One region of the Chryseobacterium sp. CS2K3 genome, then DNA from elsewhere that is predicted to be linked to it. Evidence: riboswitches for the same ligand, from Rfam matches in the RefSeq annotation. Region 1 holds a riboswitch; each other region holds the start of a gene.
The links. Region 1 has a riboswitch for cobalamin ahead of AC5YGG_RS11425 (acyl-CoA thioesterase). Riboswitches for the same ligand answer to the same signal wherever they lie in the genome.
Positions count from the first base shown of each region.

Region 2: linked by a shared signal. The riboswitch ahead of AC5YGG_RS04115 (T9SS type A sorting domain-containing protein) and the one ahead of AC5YGG_RS11425 (acyl-CoA thioesterase) in region 1 are both predicted to bind cobalamin.
Region 3: linked by a shared signal. The riboswitch ahead of metE (5-methyltetrahydropteroyltriglutamate--homocysteine S-methyltransferase) and the one ahead of AC5YGG_RS11425 (acyl-CoA thioesterase) in region 1 are both predicted to bind cobalamin.

Region 1 covers NZ_JCAKRW010000005.1:402,032-412,030, forward strand. The annotation lists gene AC5YGG_RS11400 (PspC domain-containing protein) at 1-1,502, opposite strand, end outside; gene AC5YGG_RS11405 (PadR family transcriptional regulator) at 1,514-1,843, opposite strand; gene AC5YGG_RS11410 (acyltransferase family protein) at 2,258-3,268, shown strand; gene AC5YGG_RS11415 (XAC2610-related protein) at 3,388-4,086, shown strand; gene AC5YGG_RS11420 (HD domain-containing protein) at 4,088-4,678, shown strand; gene AC5YGG_RS11425 (acyl-CoA thioesterase) at 4,728-5,111, opposite strand; cobalamin riboswitch at 5,228-5,408, opposite strand; gene AC5YGG_RS11430 (hypothetical protein) at 5,442-6,239, opposite strand; gene AC5YGG_RS11435 (hypothetical protein) at 6,298-7,317, opposite strand; gene AC5YGG_RS11440 (hypothetical protein) at 7,441-8,103, opposite strand; gene AC5YGG_RS11445 (endonuclease MutS2) at 8,240-9,999, opposite strand, start outside.
Region 2 covers NZ_JCAKRW010000002.1:221,366-231,364, reverse strand. The annotation lists gene AC5YGG_RS04145 (sensor histidine kinase) at 1-234, opposite strand, end outside; gene AC5YGG_RS04140 (hypothetical protein) at 252-623, opposite strand; gene AC5YGG_RS04135 (alanine dehydrogenase) at 624-1,814, opposite strand; gene tsaE (tRNA (adenosine(37)-N6)-threonylcarbamoyltransferase complex ATPase subunit type 1 TsaE) at 1,884-2,291, opposite strand; gene dnaG (DNA primase) at 2,675-4,660, shown strand; gene clpP (ATP-dependent Clp endopeptidase proteolytic subunit ClpP) at 4,772-5,455, shown strand; gene AC5YGG_RS04115 (T9SS type A sorting domain-containing protein) at 5,631-6,737, opposite strand; cobalamin riboswitch at 6,807-6,997, opposite strand; gene AC5YGG_RS04110 (esterase-like activity of phytase family protein) at 7,252-8,517, shown strand; gene tpiA (triose-phosphate isomerase) at 8,712-9,470, opposite strand; gene AC5YGG_RS04100 (GxxExxY protein) at 9,612-9,989, opposite strand.
Region 3 covers NZ_JCAKRW010000015.1:53,323-63,321, reverse strand. The annotation lists gene xth (exodeoxyribonuclease III) at 1-330, shown strand, start outside; gene AC5YGG_RS19500 (XRE family transcriptional regulator) at 382-1,167, opposite strand; gene AC5YGG_RS19495 (bacteriocin-like protein) at 1,605-1,889, shown strand; gene AC5YGG_RS19490 (Lrp/AsnC family transcriptional regulator) at 1,963-2,424, opposite strand; cobalamin riboswitch at 2,617-2,801, shown strand; gene metE (5-methyltetrahydropteroyltriglutamate--homocysteine S-methyltransferase) at 2,975-5,278, shown strand; gene AC5YGG_RS19480 (BspA family leucine-rich repeat surface protein) at 5,596-7,095, shown strand; gene AC5YGG_RS19475 (hypothetical protein) at 7,278-8,030, shown strand; gene AC5YGG_RS19470 (hypothetical protein) at 8,182-8,775, opposite strand; gene AC5YGG_RS19465 (VOC family protein) at 8,904-9,356, shown strand; gene AC5YGG_RS19460 (YdcF family protein) at 9,619-9,999, opposite strand, start outside.

The sequences.
Region 1 (9,999 bases):
TTATGATTTTCATATTCATAGTTATCGTCATCATCTATTCCGTCTCCGTTAAGATCTCCATCAAAGCTGATATGGTCTTTTTTCACAGGAATTACGACTGTTTTCTGAGGAACTACAAGTTCATAATCTACTCTGTAATCTCTGAATCTTTGATCATAAGGATACTTGATGAAGTTGGGAAGCATTACCTTATTTCCGATGATCTCTACAGGAACTGTTACCTGAACAGGAATGTTGTATCCGTCACCTTCTTTCTTAATGATTAGATAAGGAGTTTTAATATCTGTCTTTCTGATCACATCTACAGAAATATAGTCTTCTTCGTACACTGTCTTCTTATCAGAATAGATATCATCATCATACGCTTTGAAGTTCTGAGGAATCACTACCTGTTTTACATCTACATAAAGAGTATCTGATGTCGTATTGATTGCGATGTTCTCTGTATCTTCCTTGCTGCCTTTGTAGATTAGATTTTTCTTTGCCATGCTTACCCCGAAATAAGCTCCCAGCCCAAGTAATAAAAGGAATACACCTCCTAATACCCAGCCAATGTTTCTTAATTTCGTCTTTGGTGAAAAGATTTTGATACTTAATAAGCTGAAGATGATTGCCGGAATTAAACTTCCTAAGATCATGATTGCTACTAAAACCTTATCAAGTCCGTTTTCACCCATGTAGAATTCAATCTTATTCGCTCCAGGGAAATCTGCCCCTGTTCCGAATAGTCCGAAGATGACAAAGATTCCGATAATGCTGCTTACTGCCATCAATACGAAGATTCCTCCTATGATATACTTTAGAATATTCCAAACTCCGCTTCCTGCATTGCTGATGTGGGGTTTGCTTTCGTTGTATATCTCTCCGACCCTCTGAGTAGATTCATTGGCAAACTGTACCAATTTATTAGACTCATTCTTAAGATTGTCGAAGTTCATAGGCTTTCCCTGCATTTTCAGGAAATCTGCCGCTGTTTCAGCTTTTGGAAGTACGATCCAAAGGATGATATATAAAAGACCGATCAATGAAGAAGAGATGGCTGCCGTGAAAATTCCCAGGACGAAAATTCCCAACCAGATAGCTCTCATTGCCGTAATATCCATTCCTACATATTGAGCTAAACCTGCGCATACCCCTGCTACCTTCTGTTTTTCAGGGTCACGGAATAATTGTTTTTTGTCTGTGTAATTCGTTCCCGTATTACTGTTCTTTGTTGTATTTTTTTCAGAAAAATAAGCTTCTTCCTGTTCTTCGATTTTTTCAGGAGTTCCGATCTGTGCGATTACTTTTTCTACATCCGTATCGTTGATCACTTCACGTTTTCCCAGAGAATCTCTGAATATCTCCACCATTCTTATTTCTATGTCATGCATTACCTCCTCTGCTTCAGAAGCATCCAGTGAGCTTCTTAGAGCATTCAGGTAGTCGCTGAGCTTTATATATGCGTGCTCTTCTATTGTAAAAGAAAAACCTGCGAGTCCTATTGAGAGTGTCTTGTTCATAGCTTTATTTTTTAATTTTGTTGGGTGATTTGGTTTACTGAAGCGGTCAGCTCATTCCACGTATTTTGAAGTTCATCCAGAAACAGTTTTCCTTTATCTGTTATCTGATAATATTTTCTGGGTGGTCCTCCAGTTGATTCTTCCCATCTGTAAGAGAGAAACTCTCCGTTTTTCAATCTTGTAAGAAGAGGGTAGAGGGTCCCTTCCACTACATCCAGTTTTCCTTTTTTCAGTTCATCTATAAGATCGGAAACATACATTTCTCGATTATTGATGAGACTTAGAATACAGAATTCTAGAATCCCTTTTCGCATTTGCGCTTTGGTATTTTCAGTATTCATCTTTGATAAGTTTTGTTAATTAGTTATATTCTTAGAAAAATGCTCCTAGCTAGCTGAGCCTATTCTAATTTTACATTACAAAGATATGTAAATAAAATGGTATTATGCAATACAAAGTAGTGAAATTTTTAAAATAAATTATTTAATTATTTGATAATCAAGAATATAATTTTTATAGGTTATTTTTGATTGAATAGGTTTGGGAAGATATTTTAAAAAAAGAAGCAATTTCTCCTATAAAAAATATAGTATATCATTCATCCAATTCAAATGATATGGATAATAGAAATTAATGAATATGTTGAAACTTTTCATGTTATTAAACCCTTTAAAATGAACTTTATAGTATTAATTTTAAATACTGTAATGGTTTAAAATATATTTCGAATAGCATTTATTTGTTAAATTAGTTCCATGAAAAATAATTTTAACTTCCTTAGGCTACTGTTTTCTACATTAGTTATATTTTCCCATTCTTTTGACCTTACCGGAGTTTCAGATTTATTAAGTGATTGGACAAAAACAATTTCTTTCGGAGGAGTTGCTGTTGCATTTTTTTTTGTTTTAAGTGGATATTTAATTTTTCAAAGCCTTAATAATTCTAAAAGTTTATATGAATATTATTGGAAGCGAGTACTAAGACTTTTTCCCGGGCTTTTTGTAATGCTTTGTTTTTCTATGGTAATTATTCCTTTTCTGAATTTTAAAACAGTTTTTCAGAAAGATTTCTGGCTATACCTTCCTAATAATTTAAGCCTGTATAATGTTCAATTTAATGTTCCTGGTATTTTTAAAAATAATCCTTATCCCAATGCTGTTAATGGAAGTTTATGGTCTTTGGCATATGAATTCAGCATGTATATTTTAATCAGTTTATTATTTTTTATAAAATCATCAGTTACTAAAAGGAATTTATTAATATCAGTATTTCTTGTAAGTGTTTTTTTAACTGCCGTTAACCCTAATTATTTAAAAACACTGTTTAACACGATTAATCTTGAACCTGTACTTGTGTATAAGTTAACGCCATTATTTATTGGAGGTGCTTTAATGAATTATGTAAATCTTAAGTTTAATTGGATTATGTTTTTTGTATTATTACTTGCTTTGGCAGCCAGCTTCTATTTCCATGTTTTTCATATAGCTTCTCCATTCCTGTTTCCATTGTTGATTATACCATTAGGACTTGAATATTTTAGATTTTTTCAGCTTCCGGAAAAATTGGGCGATATTTCGTATGGAGTTTATATTTATGCATTTTTCATTCAGCAGATTTTTATGAACTTTTTGAATCTGTCTCCAATTGTGTTATTTACATTATCAACGATTGTTACATATGTCTTATCCTATCTTTCATGGCATTTTGTAGAGAAAAAAGCTTTAGGTTATAAAAAACTTATTACCCAAAAACTTCAGATTCAATAATTAGAATATTTATGAAGACATCATTTTTATAATTCATTACTTGTGAATTTTGAAATCGGGTTCATGATTCGTATTTTTGTTAGAAGACTAAAAACACTTAAATCCATTTTACTATTATCATGAATATTTTAAATTATTACAGAACCATATCAGCATTTGTTGTGTTGGGACCTTTATGCTTTGGACAATATCAGTTTGAGGTTAAAGATGCATCTACCAACTATGATGCAATTATTCATATTGACAATTGTTTTGGCGATCAGTGCAAAGACGTAGGAACGGTGGAACTTTTTGATAACAAAAATACGAAGGTACAGTCATTCACTTCAGATGATCTGGTAGTGTATCTGGATCGGGGGCAAAGATTGACACGTGGAAAAATGATGACATTATCAAAAGAAAAAAGCCCTGTTATTTTCGGCGACTTTAATTTCGACGGAACTGAAGATGTCGCAATAAGAAACGGAAATCTGGGAAACTACAGCAGCGCTTCTTATGATGTGTATGTATTCAACAGTACCAGAATGGCTTTTGTAAAAAGTGCAGAACTTACAGAGCTTGCATCGGATTCTTTTGATTTTTTTGAAACAGATCCGGTTCGTAAACGTCTTATTACCTTTGGGAAATCCGGATGCTGTAATCTTTTTACTACAGAATATCAGGTGATTCCCGGTAAAGGATTGGATAAAGTATTGGTAAAAGAAGAAGATATGAGTGAGGAAGGATATGTAAAAGTGAAAACAGAAGAAAAAATAAAAAATAAGTGGGTTACCAGAACCAAGGTATATCCATCTGATGAATATAAAAAAGAAAAGTAAGATGAAGATACAGAAAGAGATCGATTTTATTCTGGCAGTGGATGCCCTGAAAAATGTACAGCGAAGAAATTATAATGCAGATGATTCCAGAAGGGAAAATACAGCAGAACATTCATGGCAGATCATTATTCTGGCTCAAATCCTTTATCCGTATGCGAAAAACCGAGCGGATATAGATTTGTTAAGAGTAATCAGAATGTTATCGATTCATGATTTGGTGGAGATTGAAGCGGGAGATACCTTCCTGTTTGATGAAGCGGCAATGGTAGGGAAGTTTGAAAGAGAAAAAATTTCTGCACAGAAGATTTTCGGAATTTTAGATGAACCCTTGAGAACGGAATTCTTTAATCTGTGGCTAGAATTTGAAGAAGAAAAAACTCCTGATGCAATTTTTGCATGTTCTATCGACAGAATTATGCCATTTATCCTAAATTCTCATACTTCAGGGAAAAGCTGGACGGAAGCTGGTGTTACGGAAAAGCAAATCAGAAATATGCTTGAAAATGCAATTACGAGAGCTTCGGACGAAATGGGAGAGGCATTTGAACTGCTTCTGACCAAAAGCCTGGAAACGGAAAAAGTTTTGAAATAATCATCATCATAAATAATCGGGGCAGCCAAAGGCTGCCCCGATTATTTTATTATAGAATTTGAATTGGTTTCTTGAACTCATCAATTGCCACAAACGTAAAATCACCCACAATCGCTTTTTCTCTTTCATAAGAGTACATTTGCTCCGTATAGATTTCTACATTTACCTTCATACTTGTTTTTCCGACATAGGAAACTTTTCCGATCAGTTCTACAATTGTTCCGGCAGGAATAGGCTTTTTAAAATCGATCTTATCACTGCTTACCGTTACCACTCTTTTTCTTGCAAATCGGGTAGCGGCAATAAAGGCAACTTCATCCATCAGCTGCATTGCAGTACCTCCGAAAAGAGTATCGTAATGATTGGTAGTGTTAGGGAAAACCGCTTTAAAAATTCTGGTTTCGGCAGCTTGAATTCTTTCTTCTGTAGTCATATTTCATTATTAATTAATGCGAAATGAAATAGTATCAAAACAACAGAATAATGACAGGAACTTTGGAAATCCCTGAAACAATCCATCAGATCAATAAAACTTCAGATCGCGAAAGTTTTTTGTTTAAGAAATCGGCAGGTCTCCTGACTTGTAACATCTTTTATCTCCTTCCCATGCCTCGCACAGTGGATCTTTTGATAAAGACTTCAGTTACTTACAGTTGCGCGACAGTCCGTGATTTTCACACGGTTCCCTTTTAATCTGCGGTTAGGCAGAACCAGTTTCTGTGATGAATAAGCGTTAAAACTTTTCGGTGCAAAAATAATGAATTTATTCCGGATTATGATAAATAATCTGGCTGATCACTTTTCCCTTCTTGATGGTCCAAAGGGTTGTATATCTGTTTTCCCCGGAACCATTGATCATATAAAGGAAAATGTTATCATTGTCTAATGAAGTAACGCCTACATTTTCGAAATCCATCGTAGGCTGGAACATATTTTTAATAGCTTCTCTTACAAAAACAGAACCTCTTCCGGGCTGCTGAACTCGGATTGATTTAATCTCCGTCATTCCTTCAGGCAGATCATTGCTGATTCCCCATGGCTTTACCTTATCAATGGTAAGAAGTTTACCGTCAGCATCCTTTTCTTTCTTACGATATCCTGCATTGGATGGGTAAACATCAATAACTACTTTGCTTCTTTGAGCTGTCGGAATTTTCGGATCAGAGTTATCTGTAAAAATAAGAGATTTTCCGTTTTTAGATTTTGAAGGGGTATATGCCGGAAGCTGATCAATGTAAGCAATACGGTCTTTGTTTACCATTCCTTCTTTGTCAAGAGTTTCATAACGTACAAAGGGTTTGTCTTCATCCTGCTTTTCCGGATATTTGATCCAAATCCATTCTGTTTCCCCAGGAGCGGGTTTTACATAAACAAAAACATCACCTTTGCGCATACGGATTTTATCTACAATTTTTCTGTAATTATCCTTATGTACACGTACATTGGCATAGCCTTCTTCTGCTTTTACAACACCAAAAGGAACTTTATTCTGACCTTTAACAAAAGCTAAGGAAAAAATACTGAAAGCAGACAGGTACAATGCTTTGTTTACTGAAATCATCTTAACAAATTTTAGATCCCCAAATATATAAATTAAATGCTTTTCGGAAGTATGCAGACTATTTTTTAATTTGATTAATATCCAATGTATAAATTTCGTTCTCCAAAATCTTATCAAGGACAAATTGAGGCTGCGTATCAATGTCAACTTTATCTATTGCCTGTACAGAAAACTGTCCGGTTCCGATCATTTTTTCAACTTTTTTTTTCTTACTTTTATCAGGCATCATAAAGAAGAGTGATTTAAGTTTCTTTCCCCCGTAGTGACCAGAGTAAAGGTTTTCTTCACGTTCAAAATTTTTGTCTTCAGAGTATTTTGCATTGTCAATAATCTTTTCTCTGCCTTTGCCTCTTATATCATCTAATAATAAAAGATCTTTTTGTTTACTCACGAAAGCTCTTGGAAATAGAAAGCTCATAACCGGGCTTGAAATTAGTTTGCTGAATAATACACTTCCAATGAATCTGGGTTCAGTTTCGGGATAAAACATAAATGATTTTACAATAGATAAATCCATCCAGTTAAAAGCTTCTGCTCCCAATAAACCTGAACATCCGTTTGCTATAATCCTTACTTCTTCAATATGCTGACCTTCCTGATTCAGAATTTCTTTAGGAATAATGGACGTTACATAATCTGCCTTTTCACCAAACTCTTCCTTTTCCATAGGAAAGATCTCGTTGCCGCTACTTTCTCTTTTAGGAAGGTAAGTTCCACCAAATCCGATTCGGTCTACAGCTATTACATGAAATATTGTATTGATCTCCTTATTTTTAAAGTAATCCAGAAAATAACCGGAATTTTTTCCACTGTCATGGATTAAGAAGAGATAAGGTTTCTTGCGTCCTGTTTCCGGATTGGGAGAGACATTTTCATTTCCTCTATTAGTAAGATAGCGGATGTTGTAGCCTCTTAAATTGATAGAATCATAAACCGGAGCTTTCAGGTTTTCCTTTTTAAAAATAGTATTAATTTCTTCCTGAGAATAAGAAGGATATAAAAAATGATATTTGGTCCAGATAAAAACGATCCAAATGAAAAAGAAAGCAAGAATTCCCAGGGTTATTTTTTTCAGCATTTTCTTTGAAAGATACAAAAAGCTGAGTAATTAAGGGGAATTATTAAAATCATACTTTGAAAAAATGGTAAATAAAAAGAGTGTCTTATGCAAACACTCTTTTCTATTTTCATTGATATTTTTTTAAGATTCTGATCTTTGCTCGGAAGAACCATAAATAGCTTGCGGATCATTTTTAAGATAATAGGAAAAAGCTCCATAAAATAACAGAATAATCAGAAACAATGCACCACAAAGGTAAAAGGCTGTTCCAAAGCCATAACTGATGGTTACTCCGCCACCTAATCCCATTCCGACTTTGTTATTACCAAGCCCCTCCATTTTGGATTGAAAAGTCAGATAGAACACTAAGAGAGAAACCAATCCTACCAGTGAAATGATGATATGATACATATATTTTTTCTTAATACTTTTTATAAACTGAATAGCAATACCGGCAATTGCTGCTAAAAATGCCAGAATAATAAATGGACTTGGCGGAATGTTTTCATTATCTTTTTTATCATTAGAACCAGTCAATGGAGAATATTCATTGTCAGTATTGGAAGACGAATTATCAGACTGATTTCCGAATGCAGAGCCAAAGGGAGAATTATTTTTCAGGTTTTCCTTCATTCTTTCATTCATGGTTTGCTTGGAAACTCCGGTTACCAGATCTGTTCCTTTAATAGACATTAGGGTTGTATCACCACATTTGATCAAAAAGAACGGAAAAAAGAAACATAAGATAATGACCGTATAACTTGGTATTGGAATAAGATCGGAAAGTGCTTTTAATGGTTTCATAATTATTGTTTTTGTTAAAAATAGGAAAATTATTGAGACTGACAATAAAAGAAGAAGAGAGCATCTTTCGACACCCTCTTCTGTTATTGGTATTCATTTAATCTGAAATTCTCAAATTGATCTGCTTTCAGGCTTATTAAATCCTCTCAAGCTCATCTGCATCAATGGTGGTTTTGAAAGTTCCGTAGTTGACAATTACCTTATTTCTGGAAATTTTTTCAATAGTTCCTACGCTGGTACTTCCTGTAATACGAACACGCTGCCCAACTTTCATCCAGACTGCGCGGTCACTTTTACGCTTTTCTTCCAGTTTTTCGTTGGTTTCAGCAATTTTTTCAATGACATCCTCCTTTTTAAGCTGTTGAGTGATCTTTCTCTTAACCACCTGAAGACGTTTGGATTCATCCTTGTCTGCACCCAGTTTTCTGAACTTTTCCTGTTCCAGCAACTTAACGAAGTCTTTTACCACATCCTTTCTGGATTTTCCTTTAGTATAGCTGTCGATGAATGTTTCAATCTTATTCCCAAACTGTAATTTTCTATGCTCTTCCTCATAAAGCTTTTGGAAATTAAACAATTTCTGTTGAAGCTGATCATTCAGTTTCTGAAGGTTATCGCGTTTGTCTTCTACAGATTCTTTCCTTTCTGCAAGGTCTGATTTCAGTTTTTCAACCTCAAATTTTTCCTGCTGAAGTTTTACAATTGTCTTATCAAGATTCACAATATCATGTTCTACCTTTTTCTTCGCAGAATGAATGATAAATCTTGGAATCTTATTCTTTTCCGCAACTTCAAAAGTAAAGGAGCTTCCTGCCTGTCCGACTTCCAGTTTGTACATCGGTTCCAATGTTTCTTCATTGAAAAGCATGGCTGCATTCTGAGCGTTTGGAAGCTGTTCTATAACCAGTTTAATATTAGTGTAGTGCGTTGTTATGATCGCAAAACTTTTCTTGTCATAGAAAAACTCCATAAAACTTTCTGCCAGAGCTCCTCCAAGTTCAGGGTCCGATCCTGTTCCGAACTCATCAATCAATAAAAGGGTATTGGCGTCAGCTTCACGGATGATTCCGGACATTTTCTTTAACCTTGATGAATACGTCGATAAATGATTTTCAATAGATTGATTATCACCAATGTCAGTCATGATCTTTTCAAAGAAAAACATTTCAGATTTTGGATGTACAGGAACAAGGATACCACTCTGAATCATCAGCTGAAGCAATCCTACCGTTTTCAATGTAATTGATTTTCCACCGGCATTCGGTCCGGAAATACAGATAATTCGGTTGTGTTCCGTTAAGCTTAATGTCTGTGGGTGAATCGTTTTATTCTCTACTTTATTTCTAAGCCACAAAAGAGGATGAAAAGCATCCCTTAATTTCAATGTTTTATGACGGTTGATCTTTGGAAGAACTCCATTGATCAGATCGGCAAACTTTGCTTTCGCTCTTATAAGGTCAAGATCAAAAATATAAACCTGATATCTCCAGAGCTGCGGCTGGAATTCGGCTAGTTCTGCCGTAAGCTGCCTCAGAACTTTATCAATTTCTTTTTTCTCCTCTTCTTCACTTTCACGAAGTTTGAAGTAATGCTTCACCACACTATCCGGCTGGATGTAAGTGATAGAACCTGTTTTTGAAATTCCTAATGTTCTTCCCGGAACCCTTTTCTTAAATCCGGATTTTACGGCTAAAACCCTTTGGTCGTCAATAATGGTTTCCCTGATATCATCCAGAAAATCACTTTGCCCATATGTGGTAAGAGCGCGGTTGAAATTTTCCTGAATCGCTTTTTTAGCATGCTGAATTTCTGTTCTGATGCCTTTCAATGCTGGAGAAGCTTCATTTTTTACTTCACCAAAACGATTGAAAACCTTATCTACTTTATCAATGATTT
Region 2 (9,999 bases), on a different contig from region 1:
AGAATTGAGAATGTTTTTGAACAGATGAGGGTTCAGCTTTGTTCCGATATGTTCCAGGCGAACTTCATTCAGGCGCTGTTCAATAATTTTATTGGCTTCTGAAAGTTTAGCATTTCTCAGCATCAGTTTTTGATTTTTGCTGAAGAAATATATGCTTGTTGTAAGAAAAAGGAAAATGGCAAAAACTCCGATGAATATCAGATAATCATGAATCATGTAGTAATTGCCTTCCATAAAAGTGATTATAAAGACTATTTCAGCTTTTTAAGACTATTTACCGTCACAGTTTCCTCACATTTTTCATAAGAGATCTCGTAAGACGGATTTTTTTCAGGATAAGTCAAAAGATAATCCGGACATGGTTTCTTTTGTGCGTGGCTTCTGTCAAAATCTACTTTTCCATTGGTAATGATACTGTCTTTTATAAACTTTTCATCAATCTTGTAAGTAGTCATAGCGGTTTTAGCTTCCTCAGAATATTTGAATTCTTTGGAAAGCGTTTCTGCAATTACACGGCTGTTCGGAAGATAACCGCTGCAGCTTGCTCCTTTTTTGTTTAATATAAAAAATACGATGATGAGCCCCGGAACGAAGCCTATTGCATAAAATTTAAGTTTTTTCATTTAGAAAATTAAAAGATTGATATCGTGGTACGTAAGTCCGAAACGGTCACAGATGATCTTTTTAGTATGTCTTCCCTTATACATATATAAGCTCTGCTTCATTTCATTTTTGCGGATCAGCATGTTTTCAAAGCCGCCTTCTTCATCATAATTCAATATATAGGAAAGGAAGAAATTGGAAATCGCTTTCGTAGTGGTTCTTGGCATTCTTGAAGTAAGATTCGGAAGCCCGCAGTGGATAACGCCGTGTTTGATCACATATGGGTCTTCCATGGTAGTAAGTTCCGATGTCTCAATCACTTTACCATTGTCTATAGTAATATCGATGATGACACTTCCTTTCTTCATTTTCATAACCATATCTTCAGTTACGATAGGCGTCATATTTAATCTTGGAAGAGCTCCTATGACAACGTCTGCACGTCTTAAACTCTTACTAAGCTCCTTAGGATCAATGATGGAAGTAGGAACGCGGCTGTCTACCATAGTATGAAGCCTTCTCAGCTTTGATAATGAGTTATCAAAAACTTTGATGCTTGCTCCCAGACCTATTGCTGCTTTTGTAGCAAATTCACCTACAATTCCTGCCCCGAGAATAACTACTTCTGCCGGTCTTACTCCTGTAATTCCGCCAAGCATTAAGCCATTGGAAAGTGCCAATAATTCCGAAGCGTATAAAATGGAAACGGTACCTGCAATTTCACCGATCAGGCGTACTAAGGCAAGTTGCTTATATTCATCAACGATAAATTCAAATGCGATGGCATTTACTTTTTTCTCTGCAAGCTTAAGGAAATATTCTTTATCTCTAAGGTTGATCTGAAGTGCTGAAACCAGATATGTATTAGGCTTCATATAATCAATTTCCTCTTCTGTGGGAGGATTGATCTTCAGAATCAGATCCTGAGCAAAAGCTTCCTTAGGATCAGTAGTAATTTTCGCTCCTGATTCAGAATATTGTAAATCTGTAAAAAAAGAACCTTGCCCCGCTCCTGATTCAATAATGATCTCATGACCGTGCTCTACCAATACCTGTACGGCGTCCGGAGTAATGCACGTTCTCCTTTCGTTGAGACAGGTTTCCTTAGGAATTCCAATACTGAACTGTTTTCCTTTCTTAATAACCTCCAATTTTTCTTCTTTCGGCATCAATTCTTCTTCTGTGAAAGGAGTAAAAATATTTGTACTCATCCTTAAATTAAATTATGTCTTACAGATTGTTATTTTACGATTGAAATAATAAGCAAAGATACATAATATTTAATCGAATGAAACTTCTCTGTTTTCACCCGTATTCACAATGCTCATTGTGTGGTAATTAAGCCCGTAAAGCTCCTCTTCATACACTTCAGGCCATTCAATAATACATAAAAAAGAATTGTCCAGATACTCTTCAATGCCGATATCATAAACTTCTTCAACGTTTTTCAGACGGTAAAGATCAAAATGAAATACTTTGCCTTTTGGAGTATTATATTCATTAACAATAGAATAAGTAGGTGAGTTAACTTCATCTTCACTGCCCAGATTTTTAAGCAGAAATTGAGAGAAAGTAGTTTTCCCTGCACCCAGATTACCCTTTAATAAAAGGATATTATGTTGTAATTGAGGAAGAATGCTGTCAACAACCTTCTGCCAGTCTTCGATTGTATTTATAGTAAATTGCATATGCTAATTTGTCTGCAAAAATAATGAATAAGTTTTAGAGTCGGGGTGTAATCGTGTTTTAGGATAAGAAAGTAGATAATAGTAAAACTGATTGACTTTTTTGATCAGTATATTCTTATTCTTGAAAATAAATTCGGACGATAAAGCTTTAGCCTTAAAGTTTTATTAAAATCTTTGATTTTTGTCTTATATGCAATTCTTTGCTGAATTATTTTAAACTTACTTATGTGAACTAAAGTGTTTTAAAACAAAACTTTTATGACTTTTGTGGTTTTATCAAGTGGAAACAACTTTGTTATTGAATGCCCAAATTTTATGATTTAAAGTTCATGAACTTTTCGGATACTCTATAAACATTTGCATAAAATACCTAATTTTGCAGTATGATTTCGAAGCAGACAATAGACAAAATTTTCTCAACGATACGTGTAGAAGAGATAGTGGGAGAGTACGTTCAGTTGAAAAGAGCGGGGTCTAATTATAAAGGACTCAGCCCCTTTCATGAGGAAAAGTCCCCAAGTTTTGTTGTTTCGCCAAGTAAGCAGATCTGGAAGGATTTCTCTACCGGAAAAGGAGGGACGGCAATTTCTTTCCTGATGGAAATTGAAAACTTTACTTATCCCGAAGCCCTTCGTCATGCAGCCAAGAAGTACGGAATTGAAATTGAAGAAGATCAGCGCGAAATTTCTGAAGAAGCAAAACATGCGCAGACGGAAAAAGATCTTTTATATAAGATCCATGAAGTGGCAAATACCTATTTTCAGGAAATCCTTTGGGATAATCAGGAAGGTAGAAGTATAGGGCTTTCTTATTTTAAGGAAAGGGAGCTTAAGGATGATATTATTAAAAAATTCCAGCTTGGATATTCTCCCGAAAAGAAAAATGCATTCACAGAATATGCATTGGAAAAAGGATATTCCAAAGAGATTTTGGAGAAGTCGGGATTGTCTATTTTCCCGGAAAATACACCGGCAGGAGTTGACCGTTTCAGAGAAAGAGTAATTTTCCCGATTCACAGTTTTTCAGGTAGAGTTCTCGGTTTTGGAGCAAGGATTCTTAAAAGTAATGTCAAAACGGCAAAATATCTCAATTCACCGGAAACAGAGATTTACCATAAATCCAATGTTCTTTATGGATTAAACCAGAGTAAACAGGCAATTTCGAGAAAGAACGGCTGTCTTTTGGTGGAAGGATATATGGATGTGATCTCTCTTCACATGTCCGGAATTGAAAACGTTGTAGCCAGTTCAGGAACTTCCCTTACCACAGAGCAAATTAAACTGATAAAGAGACTTACAGAAAACGTAACCATTCTTTTCGATGGTGATAATGCAGGGATTAAAGCCAGTTTCCGAAGTATTGATATGCTTTTGACAGAAGGAATGAACATTCGTGTTCTTCTATTCCCGGATGGCGATGATCCGGATTCTTTTGCCCGAAAACATCCGCAGGACTACGTTGAAAAGTACATCGAAAATGAAGCGATGGATTTCATCGACTTTAAAGCAGAGATTCTGTTAAGAGATGTAGGAAATGACCCGATCAAAAAGGCAGAAGCAATACGTGATATTGTAAAATCAGTTTCCTTTGTACAGAATGCACTGAAAAGAGAGGTTTATCTTAAAGAGGTTTCCAATAAATTCGGGCTTTCCGAGCAGAGTCTTTTCAATGAATTGGATGTACAGAAGCAGATCACTCAAAATCAAACCCATCATGTTCAGCAACAGCAGAAGGAAAAAGCAGCTCCGAAGATGGAGATTGTTCCTCCGGATAAGGAAAGAGAAGATCCGTTTCTATTTGAAGTATTGTTTATGGAGAACAAGCTTGTTGAGCATATGTTAGCATTTGGGGATATTGTTCTTAAAAGGAAAAATGAAAATAATGAAGAGTATCAGATAACCGTTATTGAGGAAATTCTGCATCATTTTGAAGAAGAACAGTATACATTTTTAGTTAAGGGAAATGAGATTATTATTGATCAGGTAAAAGAAGGAATTCAGAAAGAGGAATTGAGAAGTGGAAACTTTTTTGTATCTTTTATGGATGAAGAGATTACCACAAAGGTTGTAGATGCATTAATTCCTTTGGATGATTTGGAAAACTGGGCTTCCAGAAATATTTATCCTCCCAATTATGGAGATAAAGTGGCAGATCAGATCACGGGCGATGTTTTGTTGCATAAATACAGGTATATTGATTATCTGATTACAGAAACAGATAAAGAGCTTGATCAGTACAGGGATACGGATGAGTCAAAATATTACGAGCTGATTAAAAAAATAACACTGTTGAAACAGGCATCCATAAGACTAAGTGATATCATTGAGTATTCTCCGATTAAGGGAATTTATAGAGATCGAAGAAAATAGTTTAAAGACAAAAGGAGCCAAGGTTCTGTGACAAAAAGTCCTATAAAATTTTAGGAATAAATATTGTAATTTAAACATCAAAAATATTTTAAAATAATACATAATATAAATATGGACATTAAAAAGGAATTCAGAGATTTCTCTGTAAAGCATTTAGGAAACAACGGTCTTGTTACCGATCAGTATATGGGAATGTATGGTCCAACGAATCTTACACCATACATCATGGAAGAAAGAAGACTAAACGTTGCTCAGATGGACGTTTTCTCTCGTTTGATGATGGACAGAATCATCTTCTTGGGAACAGGAATTGATGATCAGGTTGCTAATATCGTTACAGCACAGCTTTTATTCTTAGAAAGTGCTGATCCTTCTAAAGATATTCAGATCTATATCAACTCACCTGGTGGTAGTGTTTACGCTGGATTAGGAATTTATGACACAATGCAGATCATTAAGCCTGATGTAGCGACTATCTGTACTGGTATGGCTGCTTCAATGGGAGCTGTATTATTAGTTGCCGGTGAAAAAGGAAAACGTTCTGCACTTAAGCACTCAAGAGTAATGATCCACCAGCCTTCAGGAGGTGCGCAGGGAGTTGCTTCTGATATGGAGATCAACCTGAGAGAGATGCTGAAATTAAAGCAGGAGCTTTATGATATTATCGCTCACCATTCAGGACAAACTTACGAGTGGGTTGAAAAATCTTCTGACAGAGATTACTGGATGACTTCTGAAGAAGCTAAGAACTACGGAATGGTAGATGAGGTTCTTCAAAGAGCAGAGAAAAAATAATTGATTTAAAATCATAAAAAAACGCATCCGATTGGATGCGTTTTTTTGTTTTAGCTATGGATACACGAATTTTTATTGTGTGTCTGTTTCATAATGAAGAGAATCACAACTGAAGACGTGATATTACTCTCCTTTGGAGGGGTGTCAAAAATTCAAAGAATTTTTGACGGGGTGGTTATTTCTTCACAACCTTATGTACCGTAGATCCATTTTTCGTCTTAATCTCCATCCAATACACACCTGCATTTAAAGATTTAACATTGATCTTTTTCTCTTGGGAAGTCATTACTTTTTGTCCTAAAGATGAGTAAATATTCGTCTCTATGATATTTTCAGGAGTTTCAATTTGTATAAAATCACTTGCCGGATTAGGATAAATATTGAATGTTTTCTTGCTAACAGAAGCCACAGACAGCGTCGCATCACTTGCTTCAGTAGGAGTGAAGGGTCTTCTTTCTCCAAAACTTAATCCTAACCAGCTATTATTATTCAGTTCTATCTGGCTGAGATCTGTTTTCTTCTGCCAGCTTGAAAGATCATTTCCTTTATATAGCTTCCAATTTCCAGCTCCTGAAAAAGTATTTAGTGATAAATTTGAAAGCTCGTTGTTAGCCTTTGTAAAGCTGAAATATGAAGTTTGAGACTGAATAAGCTGTAAAGCCTGTTCCGCGGTAATATTTCCGTTATATTTAATTCCAAAAACAAAAGAATTAGCGTTACCATTGGTATTATCTGTTCCGAAATCTATAACAACAAGGCTTTTATTAGTTCCTGTTCCAATCCAATTGGTAATTTGAGATGAAGTATACCATTGAGAGCTGTATGCCGGTACGGGAGTTGATGGTGGGGTGTCGATACTAATAACATCGGATCCGTAAGTAATTCCAAACCATAGCCCGTCTGTTAAAGAAGTGTATCCTGCACCATAATTTTCATTAGACATAGTTTCGGGATTGGTTCCATGCCAGGTAATCCAGGAATCATCAGTCCCTGGAGTATGATGGTTGTATGAAAAACTATATAGATAGCCTGACAAAATATCTGTTTGTATTTTAGGTTCTGCTGCAACAATGGCATTTATCATATCTTCTGCCATTAAATTGTCAGCATCAAAACGATAGCCCCAGGCATAGGATTTTGGAGTGTTATTGTCATTAAAATCGGCAATGAAGTAAGCCTTTTTAGAACCTGTTCCCACCCAAAACTTAATATCGTTTTCTGTGAATTGAGCGAAGAAAAACTGCGTACAAAGCAGTAAGAAAAAAAGATAGATTTTTCTCATAATATAATTAAATTAAAGTTTTATTCCCGAAACTTAGGTACAGGAAAAGATAAAGTCTCCAGTCCTGATATTAAAAAGGTATTCAAGGCAGGTCTCCTGGCTCGCATCCTATAGCAGACCTTCCCGGTTATAAAATCCAGTGGTATGAAACAGCTATAGGTAAAACAGCTTACAGTTGCGGGTACAGCTCAGGATTTGACTAATATTCTCACCTGATTCCCTATTATGAACAGTGTTCAACCTTAAAAACGCTGCAAATATATCATATAAATTTCTGAAATCTGTTTTGTGAATTATATCTGCGTTTACTTTATTTATCAGTGAATCTTATTTATGAAATAGGAATTTGTTGATTAATAATAAATTGAGAATAATAATTGGGTTTTCGGATTGAGAGTTGTTTTTTTTCTGTTTATATTCAATTCATCTAGGGAATCTATTGTTAAAATACAATTATCAATAGGTTTAAGATCAGTTTATAATCAATTTATACTTTCGCGCCATAAAAGTTAATATGAAAAAACTAATATTTTCCGCTTTGGTGATGACTGCATTATTCTCTTGCAGTAAAGATGATGATAATGTAAATAATCAGGATGTTAATTACTCAAAACTGCCTCAGGAATTTCCTTTTACAAACCTGGTAACAATAAACGGAGTAGATGTAATCAACGGAGGATTTGGCTCAGGAGCAGCAGCTCATCCAACAAGAAAAGGTGAGTTCTATGTGATTACTGACCGTGGTCCGAATACAGATTACCTAAACGGGAAAAAATTTTTAACACCTAATTTTACTCCAACTATCATGCATTTTAAAATCAATGCTGAAGGAAAAATAGAGGTTATTAAATATATCAAACTTAAAAATCCGTCCGGACAACCCATTACAGGCTTACCAAATCCTATAGGAATGGGGAGTACTGGTGAAGTGGCTTATGATGCAGCAGGTAATATTCTGGGAACGGATAATTATGGTTTAGACAGTGAAAGTATTGTGGCTGCACAGGATGGTACATTCTGGGTTTCCGATGAGTACGGACCCCATATCGTTCATTACAGTGCAGAAGGAGTGGAAATGGAAAGAATAAGCCCGATAGGTGTGAATACAGGAACGAGAAAACTGCCTGCTGTTTTAGCTAAAAGGAGAGCCAACAGAGGAATGGAAGGGCTTTGCATTACTCCGGACGGTAAAACATTGGTAGGAACCATGCAATCTATGATGTATGTTCCAACAAAAGCCTTGGCAACAAATAAGACTTTAACAAGAATTGTAACATTTGATATTCTTACAGGAAAAACAAAACAATATCTGTATAAGCAGGATGGTGGTGCTTCTGATTCAGTTTGTGACATTACAGCATTAGGAAATAATGAATTTCTTGTCATTGAAAGAGATGGTAATTACGGATCTCAGGGTGGCATAAAAAAAGTATACAGAATAAACCTTAGTGATGCCACAGAGGTAACCGGAGCTGACATTGCAGCCGTAGACGGAATGAAGGTAAATGGTAAAGCATTAGAACAGTGTTCTTGGGATGAACTTACCACAGCTGGAATAAAACCTGTTTCTAAAAAAATTGCTGTAGATCTTGTTGCCAAACTGGGATATGAACATGATAAATTTGAGGGAATCGTGTATTTAGGAAATAATAAGCTTGCTGTTTTCAATGATGATGACTTTGGAGTAGTAGACGACGGAGCGGGAAATCCTAAAGCTAAAATACTTCCTAAAACAGGAAAGGTTGACAAAGGAACTATGTATATAGTCGATATTCAATAATTAGATTTTTTTTAAAGAAAAGTGGCGGAATTTATTTCGCCGCTTTTTATTTGATCATTAAAGAATTCAATAAAAACGGTCTTTAGCCTGTTTAAAAAAATAATAACACCTTCTTCCATTGGCTTTCGCCAAAACTTATAATAAAAGCCCCTGGAAGTAATCCAAGGGCTTTATTTTTATATTGTTCTTATCAATTAATTGAACGCTTCAATAATCTTAGAGAAATCCTCTAATTTCAAAGCAGCACCTCCAATTAAACCACCATCAATGTCAGGCTGTGAGAAAATTTCCTTCGCATTATCCGGCTTTACAGAACCTCCGTAAAGAATAGAAACCTCATCAGCAACTTCCTGTCCGTATTTAGAAGCAATAATATTTCTGATATGAGCGTGAATTTCCTGAGCTTGTTCCGGACTTGCCGTTTCGCCCGTTCCGATTGCCCATACAGGTTCGTAAGCGATTACTACTTTTTTGATCTCCTCAGCAGTAAGTGTGAAAAGAGCTACTTCAGTTTGATTTTTCACTACTTCAAGGTGTTGTCCAGCTTTTCTCTGCTCAAGAGTTTCCCCGTTACAGTAGATTGGAGTAAGCCCTTTATCTAAAGCTAATTTTACCTTTCTGTTGCAGTGAGAATCCGTTTCTCCATGATATTGTCTTCTTTCAGAGTGTCCAATTAATGAACCGGTAGCATCGATAGATTCAAGCATGTCAGCAGAAATTTCTCCAGTGTATGCACCACTTTCGTGCTCACTCATATCTTGGGAAAATACTCCGATTTCATCCTTTTCAAAGATGTCTTTTGCCATCATTAAATATAAAGATGGGGGAGCAATCCACACTTCACAATTGGTTGCATTGTTGTTTTTATAGCTTAGTAACTGAATCATTAATTGTTGTGCATCAATTACATTTTTGTTCATTTTCCAGTTTCCTGCAACTATTTTTCTTCTCATAAGATTTATATTGATTTATTTTACTTTTTATTTTCTAATTCATCTCGGTATGAATCTGCGTTATCTGCAAAATCTGCGTATATTATTTTTATCTCTCGCAGATTAGTTTGATTTAGCAGATGAATACGATCATAATCATCTTTATAGATTATTTACAACTCTTTTTATACTATCTAAAATATTGGTTGTATTAAAGTTAATTAATAATCCCAATTTCTTGTCCGACAATCTCAAATAAGTATATAATTGTTTGTAATAAACATTATCAAGTTCTTTTACAGATTTTAATTCTAAAATAACCTTGTCTTCCACTAAAATGTCAATTTTAAAATTAATATCAAATTTTTTATTGTCATAATAAAGGGGAAGTATCACTTCAGATTTAACCTCTAACCCATTTTGTTCTAATTCGTAAATTAGAATTTTTTGATATACAGATTCAAGTAAACCAGGACCTAGTTGGTTATAAACCTTGAAAATAGACTTTCGTACAATATATGAAATTTCATTTTCTGTCATAAAGTATCAA
Region 3 (9,999 bases), on a different contig from region 1:
AATATCATTCCGGAACCTGTTGATGTCTATAAACCTGAGCGTTGGGAAAATGACGCTCTTTACAGAACAGAAGTAAGAAAAGCCTACAAAGAACTCCTGAAAAAAGGCTGGCTGGATTCTATCCGAACTCTTTATCCTGAAGAGAAAATCTACACCTTTTGGGATTATTTATATAAAGCTTATGACCGGAATGCAGGCATAAGACTCGATCATATTTTATTAAGCCCTTATCTGAGTTCACAGCTGGAATCATGTGGAGTAGATGTTCATGTAAGAGGCTGGGAAAAAAGCAGTGATCATGCTCCTGTATGGATCAGCTTAAAAAAATAAGGACCGCAACGATAGGGTTCGGTCCTGTATAATTTTTAACTTAATAAATATTTAAGATTTTCTGCGACGTCCGGAAACTTTCTTGTCCAATTCCTTGATGTCCTGTCTCAATTCACGGAACATCTCCTTAAAGTTATAGCTTTCATAATCTCCAGGTTCAAAATCCTCCGGGAAAATACCCGAAGCATATTGCCAGATCTCAACAATATCTTCAAACGGAATATCATAAGGCTCATAGAAAGAATTGTCAGCACTTACGCAAATCGCATTTCCTTTATTTTCCTTAAATCGTTTATAGGTAATTCCGTCATTAAGAGTGATGAAAACATAAGTTTTCCCAGGTTTAAGTTCATCTATTCCCTCTACATATTTTCCGACAATATAAGATCCGTTTCTAAAAGGAGGCATAGAATCTCCATCAGCAGGGAAAGCTCTGTACTTACCATTAGTTAAGAAGGGTAGAGCAATTCGCTGAAGACCTTCAATATATTCTACATCGCTATATCCTTCAAGATACCCCATAGATGCTTTTTGCGGTATAATTTCAATAGTATCATTACCCAAATCATCTACTGCTACGGGAAGAACAATCCTGTTATCAGGAAGTTTCAGCATATCATCCGTTGAGTATTTCTGCAAATCTACAGACAGCAAAAGGTCTATGCTTACATGAAAATATTTAGCGATTTTAATCAACAATTCAATAGGTGGTTCTGAAATTCCGTTTTCATATTTGGAGTATCTCACTCGGGAGATTGTTAAATCATCAGCTACATTTTGTTGAGAAAGCTTTCTCTTGGCTCTTAGTGAGCGTATATTATTTGAAAAAATTGACATTGATACAAGTATGTAGGCAAAAATACAAAATTTGAGATGGTTATTCAATGACCTGCAGCCTGTTTTAGCATAAAATTATGAGAAATATAGGTTGTTATTGATCAATTTTTTCAAAATATAAGATTTCAGACCTTTGAGAAATATAAATTATCTTTTTAAGGATAAAAAAATCTACCGTTTTACAGGTTGAAATATTAAGCATAAAAAAACTTCACTCCTTGTTGAAAAAATAACTCTACAATTCATAATTGGAAATATATTTTTTAACAAATAGTAAATCAATCAAATATAATTAAAAAACGATATTTACATAAATTACCAATTATATTAACGAAATATTAAATAGTAAAATTGTTTAATTATTTTATTCGAAAGAATATCAACATATAATTATTTGTCATATATTTGTGATGTATTAATCATATAAAATCTTAATCATGAAAAATTTCAAAAAACTAGACAGAAACGAACTAAAAACTATTTCAGGAGACGGACTACTTGATCCAATCGGAGGATTATTAGGAGGTCTTGGAGGTGTAATTGGTGGCGTTGTTGGCGGCCTAGGTGGAGTTATCGGCGGAGCTGTAGGAGGCGTAGGCGGTGTTGTTGGTGGCGTTGTTGGCGGTGTAGGTACTGTTGTTGGTAATGCATTATGTCAAACTCAGTGCGTTGTCAACGGTGTAATTCACATCAAGTTACTTGAATGTGGATCTACTTGCTAAGATAAAACGAACAAGCACTTAAAAAAGTATAACCGCTCTTTTCAGAGCGGTTTTATTATGTAAAAAATCCTTACTATATCGTTAATCCATGATTATTTTTCACTTCAGCCATCACAAATGTACTATGAGTACTACCAATAGAATCTACAGATCCTAATTTATTAAATACAAAGTCCTGATAGTGTTTCATATCCCGAACCTGAACTTTCAGCAGAAAATCAAAATCACCGGAGATATTATAACATTCGGCAACTTCTTCAATCTCCAAGATTTCTTTTACAAAATCATATCCTACAGACCTGTCATGAATTTTTAATTTGATCTGACAGAAAACAGTGAATCCACGATTGAGTTTTTCAGCATCCAGAACCGCTGCATAACTTTTAATATAACCTTCCTGTTCAAGTCTTTTTACCCGTTCAAAAACCGGGGAAGGTGAAAGGTTAATTTCCTTTGCAAGTTCCTTTACTGTCAATTTTGCATTGGTTTGAAGCAATCTCAGCAACTTCAGGTCTTTATCATCAAGCTGTTCCACAGAATATTATTCTTTTATAGTTTATAATCTATCAAATTTAAAGAATAAAATTCTAATTAAAGTAATTATTAAAGTTTTATTTGCTTAATAATCCATAAACAATTGATAATAAATTCTGTATTACTAATTTTACACAAAATTAAAATCTTCTATCAAAGGAAATCATTTGATAAAAGTATAGTTCTTTATATATCTTCATCAAACAGGAAAGGTTTTACTTAAGGTAAATTAATAGGGAATCGTGTGCAAATCACGAGCTGTCGCGCAACTGTAAGTAACATACCAAAGGCTTTTGTCCTTGTATATCCACTGTGTAAACGGGAAGGATGACAGAAGCTGTTACAAGTCAGGAGACCTGCCTTTACTGAATTGACAATGCTTTCGCGGTCTGAAGCTTTGAATCATACAGATGATATATTGTTACGTAGTTTCATGTAAGATGAAATTGCTGGTTATTTATATCATTTATATTCGGTTTCTTCTCTGTAAAAGCATTACGAAGCTTTCAAAGGACTTTTTTTAACTATAAAGTTTAATTAAAGTATCAAAAATGCAAACACACATTCTGGGCTATCCGCGTATTGGTAGCAAAAGAGAACTTAAAAAAGCCTGCGAACAGTATTGGGCAGGAAAAATTGTTTTGGAAGAACTTCTTACTGTAGGAAGAACTCTCTGTAATCAAAACTGGAATATCCAGAAAGAGACAGGAATAGATCTGATTCCTTGTAATGATTTTTCTTATTATGATCAGGTATTAGACATGAGTTTGATTGTCGGAGCCATTCCTACACGATACCATGAAGTAGCTCTTAGAAAGAACAATTCTGAACTCGACCTTTATTTTGCTATGGCAAGGGGGTACCAAAAAGACGGATTAGATATTACGGCAATGGAAATGACGAAATGGTTTGATACCAATTATCATTATATTGTTCCGGAATTCTATAAAAATCAGCAATTTAAGCTTACTTCAGATAAGATTTTCAATGAATTTGCAGGTGCAAAACAGGCGGGAATCAATGCAAAACCAGTGATTATCGGTCTTGTTTCGTATTTGCTTTTAGGAAAGGAAAAGGAAGAAGGGTTTGATAAATTGGATCTTGTTTCAAATATCCTCCCGGTTTATATTGAAATACTATCAAAACTTCAGGCTCAGGGCGCTGAATGGATTCAGTTTGATGAACCTTTTTTAGCTTTAGATATAACAGACAAGGCAAAAGAAGCGTATCTTAAAGTTTATGCTGAGCTTAGGAAGCAATTTCCTAAATTAAAGTTTATCATCGCAACGTATTTTGAAGGATTAAAAAATAATTTGTCCCTTGCCGTTTCACTTCCTGTAAATGTTCTGCATATTGATCTGGTAAGAAATCCTGAACAGTTAGAAGAAATACTCCAGTCTATTCCTGACAATCTGGGATTATCTCTTGGAATTGTAGACGGAAGAAATATTTGGAAAAATGATTATGAAAAATCTTTATCCTTCATTACAAAGTCTCTTGAAAAATTAGGATCTGAAAGGGTTTTCATTGCTCCATCTTCATCATTGCTTCATTCTCCATGTGATTTAGAATTTGAAACGGACCTTGATCCTGAGGTTAAAAACTGGCTAGCCTTTGCAAAACAAAAGGTAAAAGAGGTTGTAGATCTTAAAGAATTGGCATCTGGTACAGAAAACTCAGCTGTTCTCACAAATTTTGAGGAAAATAAAAAGGCTATTTCAACCAGAAAAACATCTTCACTCATCCACAATGAAAATGTGAAACAAAGATCTGAGGCTGTAAGTGAAAGGGATTCGCAAAGGAAAAATACGTTCCCAATCCGTAGAAAAGAACAACAGAAAGTCTTACAATTACCATTATTTCCCACAACTACCATCGGGTCTTTCCCTCAAACAACAGAGGTAAGAAACTGGAGGGCAAAATTTAAAAAGGGAGAATTAACAGCTGGAGAATATGATGCTTTATTAAAAAAAGAAACACAAAGAACTATCCGCTGGCAGGAAGAAATAGGAATAGATGTTCTTGTTCATGGTGAATTTGAACGTAACGATATGGTGGAATATTTCGGAGAACAATTAGAAGGTTTCGCATTTACGAAAAATGGGTGGGTTCAAAGCTACGGAAGCCGTTGTGTAAAGCCTCCGATTATCTATGGAGATGTTTTCAGACCTGATCCGATGACGGTGTATTGGTCTCAATATGCACAATCTCAAACTAATCAATGGGTAAAAGGGATGTTAACAGGACCTGTTACCATTTTACAATGGTCTTTTGTACGGGATGACCAACCACGTTCTGAAACCTGTAAGCAGATCGCTTTGGCAATTCGCGATGAAGTAAATGATCTTGAAAAAGCAGGAATCCGAATTATCCAGATTGATGAGCCGGCAATACGTGAAGGACTTCCTTTAAGAAAATCTGATTGGCAAAACTATTTGAAATGGGCTGTAGAAGCTTTCAGAATCTCATCAAGTGGAGTAGAAGATGCTACTCAAATTCATACGCATATGTGTTATTCTGAATTCAATGATATTATCAAAAATATCGCAGATATGGATGCTGACGTGATTACCATAGAGTGTTCACGTTCACAGATGGAGCTTTTGAATGCCTTTGCAGATTTTAAGTATCCGAATGAAATCGGTCCGGGAGTTTATGATATTCACTCACCAAGAGTTCCATCCAAAGAAGAAATGATTGAGTTGCTAAAAAAGGCTCAGGATGTAATTCCTGCTCATCAGCTTTGGGTAAATCCTGACTGTGGATTAAAAACCAGACATTGGGATGAAACCGAGAAAGCTTTAATTGCAATGGTGACTGCTGCTAAAGAAGCTTCTTTGGAATATTCAGTTTAATTATTCAATACATATAAAAATAATAAGCATCCGTCTGGATGCTTATTATTTTTTATCAATTTTTCTAATCATGTTTATAAATTCTGAGAAACAAAATCAGATTTACTTCACTGGAAACAAAGTTAAAAATAAATTATAACAATCTCATTTTCAATAAAATAAATTTACATAAAATTGATAAATATTTAGTAATAAAGTTGTAATACGACATGTTCTGTCGCTGTGCGTCTATATCTTTGTTATAGAGATAAGATAAGGAATCCCGGGAAATTATTGTCTTACTAAACCCAATTTTAATCATTAAATTATTATTTTTTATGTACAAAAAACAACTAGTAATCATTTTTCTTTTTCTATTTTTTATTGCGAATGCACAGACTGAATTTATTACTTTGTGGAAACCGAATATCAATGGTACCATCGATAATTCAATCTCTTTTGGCGGTACCGGAACTGATTATACCATTAGCTGGGAAGAAGTTGGATATCCTCAACACAATGGAGTGCTAAGTTCTATCACTTCTAATAGCAGCACTCCAACAATCATATCTTTTGGTCCTTCTCTGCATACAAATCCCATTCAGGCAGTTTACAAATTAAAAGTATCAAATGGTAACGGATTATTTTATGGTTTTAGAGCGAGTACAAATTATATTGATCCTAATGCTAATCCTGAACTCGTCGAAATCAGTCAATGGGGAGAAACTATTTGGCTTCAGCAATTCAATCAGGGGTTTGCAGGATGTCCTAACCTAAATGTAACGGCTACAGATGCACCTAATCTTACCCAGATAAACAATTTATCACAAATGTTTTTTAATTGTTCATCTTTAATTGGCAATAATTCATTTTCAAATTGGAATACCAGTACAATTATTACGATGAATGGTATGTTTAGCCGAGCAACTTTATTTAATCAAAATATAGGAACCTGGAATACAGCAAAGGTAAAAGATTTTAGCGGGATGTTTTCTTTTGCATCTTCATTTAATCAAAATATTTCTGGATGGAATACAGCTTCCGGAAATACATTCTCAGCTATGTTTAAAGATGCTGTGGCATTCAACCAGCCTTTGAATTCATGGAATACTTCCAATATTACTGATTTCCGTTATACATTCTCTAATGCAACATCCTTTAACCAACCTCTTAATAATTGGAATACAGGTAAAGCAACATCATTTGAATATATGTTTGAAAATGCTGCAGCATTCAATCAACCGATAGGCAACTGGAATGTAAGTAAAGTTATTAATGGTACCGGCTTTAATATGTTTAACGGTGCTTCGCATTTTGACCAAGATATTTCGACCTGGAATATTCAGCTTCAAAATTTTAATGCAGGCTATATATCTTTTGGATTTAAAAATTCTGGTTTATCATGTCTCAATTACAACAAGTTTCTGATTGCTCTTATTAATAATCCTACCTGGGCAACAACAACAATAATAGGAGGTAACATCGATGCAACAGGACTAAATTATTCTACATCACAAGCAATTATGGCTAGAGCTCAATTGATTAATAAAGGTTTTACTATTATCGGAGATACTTATAATGCCAGTTGCAATGCGAATTTATCTACAGTAGAAACTTCAAAAAAAATGAAAACCCCTGCATATCCCAATCCGACTACAGGAGTGATAACCATAGAATCCAATGAAAACGAAAATGCTTATTTATATGATATTACAGGCAAAATCGTTAAAAATATAACTTTAAATAAAGGAGACAACCGTATTGACCTTACTGAATATCCAGCAGGAAGTTATCTTTTAAAAGGGAATAATATTTTATCTAAAATAATTAAGAAATAGGTTGATTTTTTAAAAGAAGAAATATAACCAATAATAAGTCTCAAAGCTTTTGCTTTGGGACTTTTTTGTCATGAAAAACTCAATCATTAACATCATGGAAAGTCAACAATCTCTAATAGGAGAGTGCCCAATATATTTTAAATTTGAACAAAATTATCTTATAACCTTTAAAAAATTCAACAATGATAGAACCCATTATAGAATATACGGATACCGACTTTCAAGTTAATCTTCAAGATTATTACACTTGTATTTACTATAAAGGGGAACCTTTTACAGGAACATTAGTGGATGGAAACGTAATAACTCAATTTAAAAATGGCAATGCTCATGGAAGATCTGTAGAATATTATGATAATGGACAATTAGCTGTAGAAAATTATTTTGATGATGGGAACTATATAAGTTATAAAACATGGTATTTAAACGGAAAAATACAATCAGATTGGTTGGGCGGAAAAAATGATAGCCATAAATACGACATTGATGGAAATATTACTCTTACAAATAATGATTTTTTTTACAAGAATGGAAATTTCCGAAAACGGAATATTCCCTATAAAACAGAGTTTTATAATGATAAAGGAGAAATAATTGTAATTATCCAAAAAAATTTAATAGAATATGGAAGAGAGATTTTCCATATTAATAAAGAAAAATTTACTGAATGTTATGAGGATCTTTATTTTGAGCTATATCCTTATATTTCAAGTTATAAAGATAATTTAGGGAATGGTATTGTTGGATGGTTTTGGTATTTATTATCTCAGAGTGAAAATGATAAAAAGTTCGTTATAATGGCAATAAATAAATTATTAAATGATAAGAGAAACCATAGCAAGTATGATTTGGAATATATATTAGAAAGCATAGACAAAGTAGACTTAAGAAGTGAATGGAAAAAATATTACTCTGAAATCATTGAATTCAAATGAGTTAAATTGATTATCAATAAGAGAATGATAAAGAAGGACTAATTTTAATATCCTGAAACAAATTCAATTTAACATAATATAAATTATAGGAAAAATAATATTTTATCAGAATGGAGTATTAAATGTCTCATATTCCTTTATTTACCGACCTTTATTTACCGATTTTTCCTTCTAAATATTCTACAACCGTTTCTCGGAACCCTTCTTTTGTCATAAAGCGATCCAGAAACTCTTCAAAGCTTCCTTCATTTTCAAGTTCATCAAAATATACTTCATGGTCTGTACTGTAAACCCTCGGGTTAGATTGATCAGAATCATCTGTACAGATAAAAAAATGATCCGGATATCCGTAAGAATAAAATATGCAAAGAAAATCCGGCTGAGAAATCCCTACAACTTGCTGAACATTCTTTTCATCTATAAGTCCATCAAATTCATCCTGGTCTTCTGTACCTTCCTTAAATGGCGTAAAATTCCATTTTTTCACAAAATATTGTCCATAAGGCAACTCGTGGTCTGAAAAATAATGTTCTAACAGATGCTCATAAAATTTATCCTGATGATTAAAATATAGTTCTTTATTTTCCTCATAAAACTGATCAATTCCATAAACATCCCAATCCTTATCATACAAATGATGATTAAAAATGATACTTTGCCAGTTTTCAGCAAAACTTTTTCCAGCCATAACAGCATCTGTAATACCTCCTAAAGCATTGATTTTATGTATAATATTTGTATTCATTATGTGAGTTATCAATTTATACGTTTAGCTATATATTATGTTAAATTCATCTTTGGAAAAACTTTTAAATACCGTTTTATCCCCATCACTCTCCTGTTAATTGGTTTAAAAATACAAAATCTTGCCACATGACAACCTTTTATCACTTGAAAGAAACTAACTTTATTCAATCAAAATATAAAAATATGAAACCTAAAATGATCTGGGCAAATCTTGCAGTTTCTGATCTGGAACGTACACAGAAGTTTTATACAGAACTAGGATTTAAACCAAACAATCCGCACTCTTCTAACGAGTTAGTAAGCTTTTTCTTTGGAGAAAATGATTTTGTAATCCACTTTTTCCTTAAAAATATATTAGAAACCAATGTAAAAGGAGTTTCTTTCGGTGATTCCCAGACTTCGAATGAAATTATATTTACCGTTTCTGCAGAAAATAACGATCAGGTAGATCAATGGGCAGCCGAAATTAAAAAAGCTGGTGGAACCATTGTATCAGAGCCTGAAAGTTTTGGAAACAATTATTATGGTTTTGTTTTTGCTGATCCGGACGGACATAAATTTAATGTCTTTAAGATGTAGATTCTAAAATATAATAAAAATCCATTTTCGCCCATAAATCCTCTTTATTTTCAAGCAGATAGCATAGGTTGAGGATAGAAAAACATGACTAATTTGGGCTTATTTGAATTTTTCTTTATTGAAGGGATATTTCTATGATTTTGCACAAATTTTATTGAAAAATAAGCCTTTAGCCAAAACTTATTACTAACAATATGTTAAAACAAACCGGACTCTTGAGCTGGCTAAAAGTCCGGTTTGTTATAAATAGACTGTAAAAACATTACTTATTCATTTCCAAACTGTTATATAACTGCACCTGCCATATTCCCACTACCTCTTTAAGCATAATAAACGTAAAAGCAGCATTATAACTATTTGGAAATAAGGTTATTTCAGTATCAATAAAATCGGATGTCTGTGGGATTGGTTTTAATCCAAATGTCTCAAACAAAGCAACAGACCTTTTCATATGAAAACCTGAAGTCACCAGATACAGATTGTAAGTACCCATCTTGCTTAATATATCGTTAGAAAATTTTGCATTCTGATAGGTATTCATACTTTGATCTTCCTTAATGATGTCAGCATCTGCCACTCCCATCTTCTTAAAATTTTCACTGAAAAGCTCTGCTTCACTTTTATGTCCTCTTCCTTTTCCAGA